2 regions of the Flavobacterium qiangtangense genome follow, and region 1 is predicted to be linked to the other one. Evidence: riboswitches for the same ligand, from Rfam matches in the RefSeq annotation. Region 1 holds a riboswitch; the other holds the start of a gene.
The links. Region 1 has a riboswitch for cobalamin ahead of ACFPVY_RS14725 (beta-ketoacyl-ACP synthase III). Riboswitches for the same ligand answer to the same signal wherever they lie in the genome.

Region 2: it holds a riboswitch for cobalamin, as region 1 does, so the genes downstream of both, ACFPVY_RS08040 (TonB-dependent receptor plug domain-containing protein) here and ACFPVY_RS14725 (beta-ketoacyl-ACP synthase III) in region 1, are expected to answer to the same signal.

The regions. Positions count from the first base shown of each region.
Region 1 is NZ_JBHSQB010000010.1:190,562-194,743, forward strand. Features, by position in the region: gene ACFPVY_RS14715 (hypothetical protein) at 1-26, shown strand, start outside; gene ACFPVY_RS14720 (OmpP1/FadL family transporter) at 114-1,640, shown strand; cobalamin riboswitch at 1,769-1,960, shown strand; gene ACFPVY_RS14725 (beta-ketoacyl-ACP synthase III) at 2,118-3,128, shown strand; gene ACFPVY_RS14730 (acyl-CoA thioesterase) at 3,133-3,519, shown strand; gene ACFPVY_RS14735 (M23 family metallopeptidase) at 3,574-4,182, opposite strand, start outside.
Region 2 is NZ_JBHSQB010000007.1:39,482-43,663, reverse strand. Features, by position in the region: gene ACFPVY_RS08050 (iron chelate uptake ABC transporter family permease subunit) at 1-873, opposite strand, end outside; gene ACFPVY_RS08045 (ABC transporter substrate-binding protein) at 951-2,093, opposite strand; cobalamin riboswitch at 2,232-2,488, shown strand; gene ACFPVY_RS08040 (TonB-dependent receptor plug domain-containing protein) at 2,519-4,182, shown strand, end outside.

The sequences.
Region 1 (4,182 bases):
GCGGTGGCGGAGGCGGAAGAAGATAATTTTTGAATCCATAAATAAATGCCTATGTTTTGACTTAAAAGTACGAGCATGGGCATTTTTATTAAATACAAACAAAGTTTTAATTTATGAAAAAATATATTTTATTGGTCATCACAGGCCTTTCGTTACATTCAATGAAAGCCCAAGATATTTCTGATGCAATGCGATATGCTCAAGACAATTTAACCGGAACCGCCCGTTTTAGAGCAATGGGTGGCGCATTCGGAGCGTTAGGTGGTGATTTTTCATCCTTAAATGTAAATCCTGCGGGTGGAGCCGTTTTTACTACAAATCAATTCGCCGTTACAGCAAATACAAATACTTCCAAAAATAATTCCTCTTATTTTGGGACTAAAACAAGTGACAAAGAAAATTCTTTCGATTTAAATCAATTGGGTGCGATTTGGGTTTTTACAAATACAAACGAAGAAAGTAACTGGAAAAAATTAACTATTGGAGTAAATTACGAAAACACAAATAATTTTGACAATCGTATTTATTCTCAAGGTTTTAACCCTAATAATTCTGTTTCGCAATATTTTTTAAGCCACGCCAATGGTTTGCCACTAAACACAATTACTTCAAATAATTTTGGCGCGTTGAATTATTCAAACCAACAAGCTTATTTTGGTTATGAAGGATTTTTGATAAATCCAGTTACTGACACCGGAAGCAATACTCAATATATTTCGAACACGCCTTCTGGAGGAAATTATTACCAAGAAAATTTCACAACCACATCAGGTTACAACGGAAAGATGTCCTTCAACTTCGCGACACAATATAAAGACCGATTTTATTTTGGTCTAAATTTGAACGCGCACTTTACAGATTTGGTGAAGAAATCAAGTTTTTATGAAGATTATCTCGACACGCCAGGAAGTTCAACAAGCACCGGCATTCAGTCTTTGCGATTTAACAACGAGCTTTACACTTACGGAAACGGTTTTTCATTCCAAGTTGGAACAATTGCAAAAGTGACGAACGAACTTCGATTAGGAATTTCTTACGAATCGCCAACTTGGTACCGATTGAACGATGAAACGTATCAAAATCTTTCGGTTTATTGCGCAGATTGTCCAAATGGAACCGATATTCTTGTTGAACCAACAACTTACAATACCGTTTATTCGTCGTACACTTTAAGAACGCCTGGAAAATACACCGGAAGTTTGGCTTATGTCTTCGGAAAACTAGGATTAATCAGCATTGATTACACCATGAAAGATTACAGCAACACAAAATTCAGCAATCCAGATAATGAAAACTTCTTGAGAAACGACAACCTCAGCGCTACAAATAATGATTTGAATTCGCTATTGGATGTTACTTCAGAAATTAGAGTTGGTGCCGAAGCAAGGGCAAAACAATGGAGCTTCCGCGGAGGATATCGTTTTGAACAAAGTCCTTACAAAAACGGAAATACGATCGGTGATTTACACGGAATTTCGGGTGGTTTAGGTTACAATTTCGGAAGAACACGACTTGACGCCGCATATTCTTACTCAAAACGAGACACGCAGCAAGCCTTTTTTTCACAAGGATTGGTTGACACAGCAAATATTGAATCAATAAATAACAATGTTTCATTGACATTATTATTTGATTTGTAACTATTTTAAGTCCGAAAAATTCTAAAAAAGCCATCTGTTTTCAGGTGGTTTTTTTTATGCGCCAAACTTATACTTTGGGATTTTTTTATGATTTTCAGTCATTATCTTTGCGCCAAAGTTCTTTACTTATTTCAATCAAGAAAAACGGTCTTCGGTTTCAATCGAGGTTAATAGGGAATCGTGTGAAATTCACGAACTGTCGCGCAACTGTAAGTAGCCCAAAAAGTTTTTATCAATAAAATCCACTGAAACAGTACAATTTTGGGAAGGAAGATAAAAATGCTACAAGTCAGGAGACCTGCCTTTTTTTATTTGACAATACTTTCGCGGTCTAAAGTTTTTGGTTTAATTTCTATGGAAGAAGTGCGCCTTCACCAAAAAAACTATTCCTTTTTTTCTTCGTAAATATTCTGATTTAAGAACAACTTTTCAAAAACAAACTTGGCTTTTCCCAAGCCACACAACTTTTTACCGTCAATGAATACCAAAACAAACGCAACTATTACAGCCATTGGAGGCTTTGTTCCAGAAACTATTTTAGATAATAAAACCCTCGAAAAAATGGTTGATACTTCCGACCAATGGATTACTTCCAGAACCGGAATCAAAGAAAGAAGGATACTTTCTGACAAATCATTAGCCACTTCAGATATGGCCGCTTTTGCCATAAAAAACCTCATCGAAAACTCAGATATTGAACCGTCAGAAATTGATTGTTTAATTTTAGCCACTTCCACTCCTGATCACATTTTAGCGCCTACTGCAAGCATTGTTTGTGAAAAAGCAGGCTTAAAAAACGCTTGGGGATTTGATTTAAACGCCGCTTGTTCCGGATTTTTATACGCACTTTCTGTTGGGGCAAGTTTGATTGAAAGTGACCGTTACAAAAAAGTTCTGGTAATTGGCGCTGACCAAATGAGTGCGATCGTAAATTATGAAGACAGAAATACGTGCGTTCTTTTTGGCGACGGAGCTGGTGCAGTTTTGCTTGAACCAACTTCTGGTGATTTAGGCGTAATTGACAATATTTTTAAAACCGATGGAAACGGAACGCAATTTCTTTCTGTTCCAGCCGGAGGTTCCCTTTTTCCTGCTACTGAAGAAACTGTGGCTAATAAAAAACATTTTGTTCATCAAGACGGAAGAACGGTTTTTAAAAATGCTATCAACGGAATGAGTTCTGCTTGCAAAGAAATTATGGAACGCAACGAATTGGTTTCAGAAAAAGTAGATTGGATTATTCCGCATCAAGCGAATTTGAGAATTATTCAAGCTGTAAGCGATACCTTAAATTTCCCAATTGAGAAAGTAAAAATCAATATTGAAAAATACGGAAACACAACGGCGGCAACAATTCCGCTTTGTCTCTGGGATTTCAAAGATGATTTTAAAGCCGGACAAAATATGCTAATCACAGCTTTCGGCGCCGGATTTACCTGGGGAAGCACATATTTAAAATGGGGAAATTTAAGACCAAAAAACAACTAACAAAATGACTTTAGAAGAAAAAATAAACGCAGCAGAAACTCACATTTTTAAAGCAATATTCCCAAATACAACCAATCATTATGACACCTTATTTGGTGGAAACGCGATGCAATTAATGGACGAAGTGGCGTTTATCACCGCAACACGTTTCAGTCGTCAAAGAGTTGTTACGGTAAGCAGTGACAGAATTGATTTTAAAAAACCGATTCCGTCCGGAACTTTTGCTGAATTGATTGGAAAAGTAACTCACATAGGAAACACAAGTATGCAAGTTCACGTAGAAATCTATGTCGAGAAAATGTATTCTCTGGAAAGAGAAAAAGCCATCACCGGAAACTTCACGTTTGTGGCAATTGATGAAAACAAAGAACCAGTTTCAATCATAAAATAAGTTATACTGCAGATTCGCATTTTAAATTTAAAATCTGCGAATCTGTGGCAACTTTTACTCCTTCAAATACGATTCTTTTTCCTCTAAAAATTCGAGTTTTTTTCCTTTTGTTCTGAATTTACTTTTGATAGAAATTCTTCCTTTTTCAATATCTGGAGCAAAGGTAAAAAAATGCAAATGCGGACCTGAAGACCAACCAACGTTTCCGCTTAAGGCAATTTTATCGCCGGTTTTTATTGAATCTCCTTTTTTTACCATAGCTGAATTTGTGTCAATGTGCGTATATTCCGCAAATGTTCCGTCTTCGTGGTAAACTACAATGAAATTATTCTTTTCGGCGCATTCTTTTTGCACGCAATTTCCTGAGTTTTTGTCTTGAACATCGACGACAATTCCGTCGCGGGAGGCTAAGATTTCAGTTCCGATGGGCATTATGAAATCTAAGGCAAATTCGTTTTGGTGCGAAATAGTTCCGTTGTAACCCTGCCCTATTAAGTATTCTTCTCCTTTATTATAAGGAAGTTCGTATGGGAAATTGATGTCGTATTTTCTTAAATCGATGTTGCCAAGAAAAAAGGAACTTTGGTATTTGAAAGATACTTTTTTGGTTTTGTCAATGACTGTCAATTCTGTTACCGCAAACTTTTTTGTTTGCGCTGGAAC
Region 2 (4,182 bases), on a different contig from region 1:
ACTCCAAAATAAAATGTAATGACTGCTGGTTTGGAAAATCATTTTTGCAATGTGCGGAACGGCCAAACCAATGAAGGCAATCGGTCCTGCAAAAGCGGTAATGCTTCCGGCTAAGATGCTGGTTGCGATGATGATTAACAATCGTGTTTTATTGAAATTTATTCCTAAACTTTTGGCATAACGTTCCCCCAAAAGCAACGCATTTAAGGGTTTTATACAAATCGCGCTCAAAAATAATCCGATGAAACAAGTGATTCCTAAAATCAAAATGTTGTTCCAGGATTGATTTCCTAGGCTTCCGAGTGACCAAAAAGTGAATTTTTGCAATTCTTCGGCAGAACTAAAATAGGTGAGGACGCCAATTATTGCGTTTGCAAAACTGCCAAACATCAAGCCGACAATCAAAATTGCCATTGTATCCCGAAGCTTTTGCGAAACCACTAAAACGGCCAGTAAAACCAAGGAACTTCCCAAGATGGATGCCAAAACCATTCCATAAGCAGAAAGAAAAAATTCACTCAAAAACGAAGGCATAAATCCTGCGCCAAGAATGACAAAAGCCACGCCCAAACTTGCTCCAGAACTTAGTCCCAAAACATCTGGCCCAGCAAGCGGATTTCTGAATAAAGTTTGCATTAATAATCCGCTGATTGACAATCCCATTCCCACTAAAATTGCAGTAATCGCCTTTGGAAGTCGGTAATTCCAGATGATTATTTCCCAAGAATTTTTAGTCGCCTGACCGCCAGAAAGGGAACTGACAATATCATCCACCGGAATTTTTACCGAACCCAAACTGATGTTCAGCAAGAAACAAACTGCCAGAAAAACCAGCAATCCGATGAAAATAATATTGTTTTTTTTTGTGCTCATTTTTTTCTACCGCAGATTTTATTTTAGATTTTCGAAATAATTATAATTTTTAATAATCTGCGAATCTGCGGTCACTTCTATTTTAATTTTTCAAAAAAGAATAATTCATAATCAGGCAAAATCTCCGGATGCATAATTTTTATCAAATCTTTCAATATCAAATCTGGTCTATTTGGTGCCAACTCATAATATAAAACACCGCCTGTTTTTCCCTTTTTACTGCTGAAAGAATACACATTTCCGTTTTTATAAGCTTTAAAAAACTTGTAATTTGGGTTGGTATCTGTCATTTCTTTCAAAGTTGTAAATTGTGCTGGACCAATCCAAAAATCAGCGTTTTCAGCTCTTTCCAAAACCGTTTCAAATGATAAAGAAAGGCTTCCGGTTTCTGGAGTTGTCGCCCAAAGATACGTTGCATTGGCGTCTTTTATGAACAACGAAGCCCAGCTTTTTCCGCCTGGCAAATACCATTTGTCTTGATAAATCGCGCCGCTGAACACGGTTGGTTTTGAAGTCGTTTTCTCGGCCAAAGCCAAAGCATCATTATATTCTTTTTCAATGGTTTTAAATTCAGCGTCGGCTTTTTCTTCCAAGCCATACAAAGCGCCAAAAAACTTAATCCATTCTGCTTTTCCAAGTGGCGTTTGTTCCGTCCAATCTCCGTTATAAATTATTTTTTGACCGTTTTGTTCTAAGTTGGAATAGGTTTTATTGTTATTGTCGATGCTAAAACCAACGATGACATCGGGTGCTAAATCAATCAAAACTTCTGTGTTTAAGCTTTGATTTGTACCGATTTCCTTGACTTTTTTAGCATCGATTAAAGCTCGCGTTTTTTCGGAAGAAACATAATTGGTATTTGGAAAACCTAAAAGTGTGTTTTCAACGCCCAGCGTTTCCAACGAAGGAATGTGCGTTGTTGAAGTGACTACAATCGACTTTATCGGAACTTGAATTTGGGTATAATTTTTTAAGCTATCTGGCACTGTAACATCCTTTTTGTGCAAGACATACGAAAATCCTTTCTCCGCTTCCGGCCACGGATGTGAAACTTTTACAACTGAATATCCATCATATTTATAGATTTCCAAACCTTTTGCATATTGAATTGAATTTTCAATTTTTTGATTGGAAACCGCTTGATTTCCCTCGTTTTTTTTACAGCTTACGGCAAAGATTAAAAACAGGAAAACCGAATATTTTGAGAGAAATAATTTCATAAAAAGGTATTTGTGGAGTGCGCAAAGATAAAAGTTATGCTTTACAAAGAACAAATGTCAGAATTAATTATTGATAATTTTTTAAATGATTTGGTTGTAATAAATACATTTTCGATAAAAATTCAATCTAATCTGCTATATTTGCACCCGAATTAAGGTTGTGATTTACATTTTTAGAAATCACATTAAAAGGGAATTTGGTTTAAAACCAAAGCTGTTCCCGCAACTGTAAGCTACAAAGCTCGCTGTTATCTACAAAACCACTGTTCTAATTTTAGACTGTAGATTTTAGATTTTAGATTCAATCTAAAATCTAAAATCAAAATTCTAAAATCGAATGGGAAGGTAAACAGCAAGACGCAAGCCAGGAGACCTGCCTTTTTTCTAACAATTATCAAACCTTCGGGAAAAAGGTTTCGGAAATTATGACTTTTAAAAAGCTGTTTTTAGTTTCTATTTTCTTTGCATGCCAATTCGCTTTGGCACAGAATGACAGCATCCGCACTTTGGAGGTTGTCGAAATTTCTGATTTGCAATTAAAAAATTACTCTAATTCTCAGTCGGTTCAAAAACTGAACGATTCCATCATCAACAAAAATCAATCATCGCTGACTTCTTTGCTGAATTACAACACCGTAATTTATTTCAAAGAAAACGGATTTGGGATGGTTTCTTCGCCGTCTTTTAGAGGAACGACGGCACAACAAACTGCAGTGATTTGGAACGGAATCAACATCAATTCGCAGTTAAACGGACAGACGGATTTCAACACTTTGACTACTCGGAATTTTAACAATATCACAGTCAGAGCGGGTGGAGGAAGCTCGATTTATGGAAGCAGCGCCATTGGCGGAAGCATTCACCTAAATAATAATATAAGTTTCAGCAATCATTTTGATAACGAACTTCGTTTGAATTATGGCAGTTTCAACACTTTTGGTGGAAATTATAAAGTAGATGTTTCTGATGGAAAATTTTCGGTTCAAGCGAGCGTTTCCAGAAATTCTTCTGATAATGATTATGAGTTTTTAGACACCAATAAGAAAAACGAAAATGGGCAATTTTATAATACGAGCGTCAATGTTGTTGCAGGTTATAAATTAAATGACTCCAATATTTTCAAGCTTTATAGCCAAGTTTTTGATAGCGAAAGACACTTTTCAGGAACCATAAATGCAGTTTCAAAAAGTAAATATCAAGATTTGAATACTCGAAATATGCTGGAATGGATTGGACTTTACAGCAAATTTACGTCTAAGCTGAAAGTCGCATTTATCAGTGAAAACTATAAGTACTTTGAAAATGCGCAGGCTGATTTTTTCACGCACGGAAAAGCCGAAACTGCCATCGCAAAGTATGATTTGGCGTTTAATCTGAGCGAAAATATTTCTATTAATTCTATTTTTGAATACAATCAAACCAAAGGTTTTGGTTCGGATATTCAAGAAACTACGCGAGAAATTGGCGCAGGAACATTGCTTTTCAAACATTCCGTTTCAGATAAATTTTTATATGAAATATCGGTGAGAAAAGAGCTGACCAATACTTATGAAAGTCCGGTTTTGTTTTCTCTTGGAACAAATTACAAAATAGCTTCATTTTATACGGTTAAATTAAATGCGTCACGAAATTTTAGGATTCCAACGTTTAACGATTTGTACTGGCAAGGAAGCGGGAACGCAGATTTGAATCCAGAAAGTTCGTATCAGGCAGAAATTGGAAATGAATTTAGATATAGAGAATTCACTTTTTCGGCAACTGGATATTACATTAAAATCGACGATATGCTTCGTTGGTCACCAGGAACTGGTGGAATTTGGACACCAAATAATGTTGCAAAAGTGGAAACTTATGGCGCTGAAGGCTATTTAAATTGGAACAAAAATTTTGGCAAAAACACTTTCGATTTTAATGCTTCGTATGCGTACACGATTTCAAAAGACGAGAAATTAGACAAGCAATTGATTTACGTTCCGTATCATAAATTGACGTCTTCGGCTTCGTATTCTTTTGGAAATTTTACCGCTTATTATCAATATTTATTTAACGGAGAAGTGTTTACTTCATCGGATAATGCGTATACTCTTGA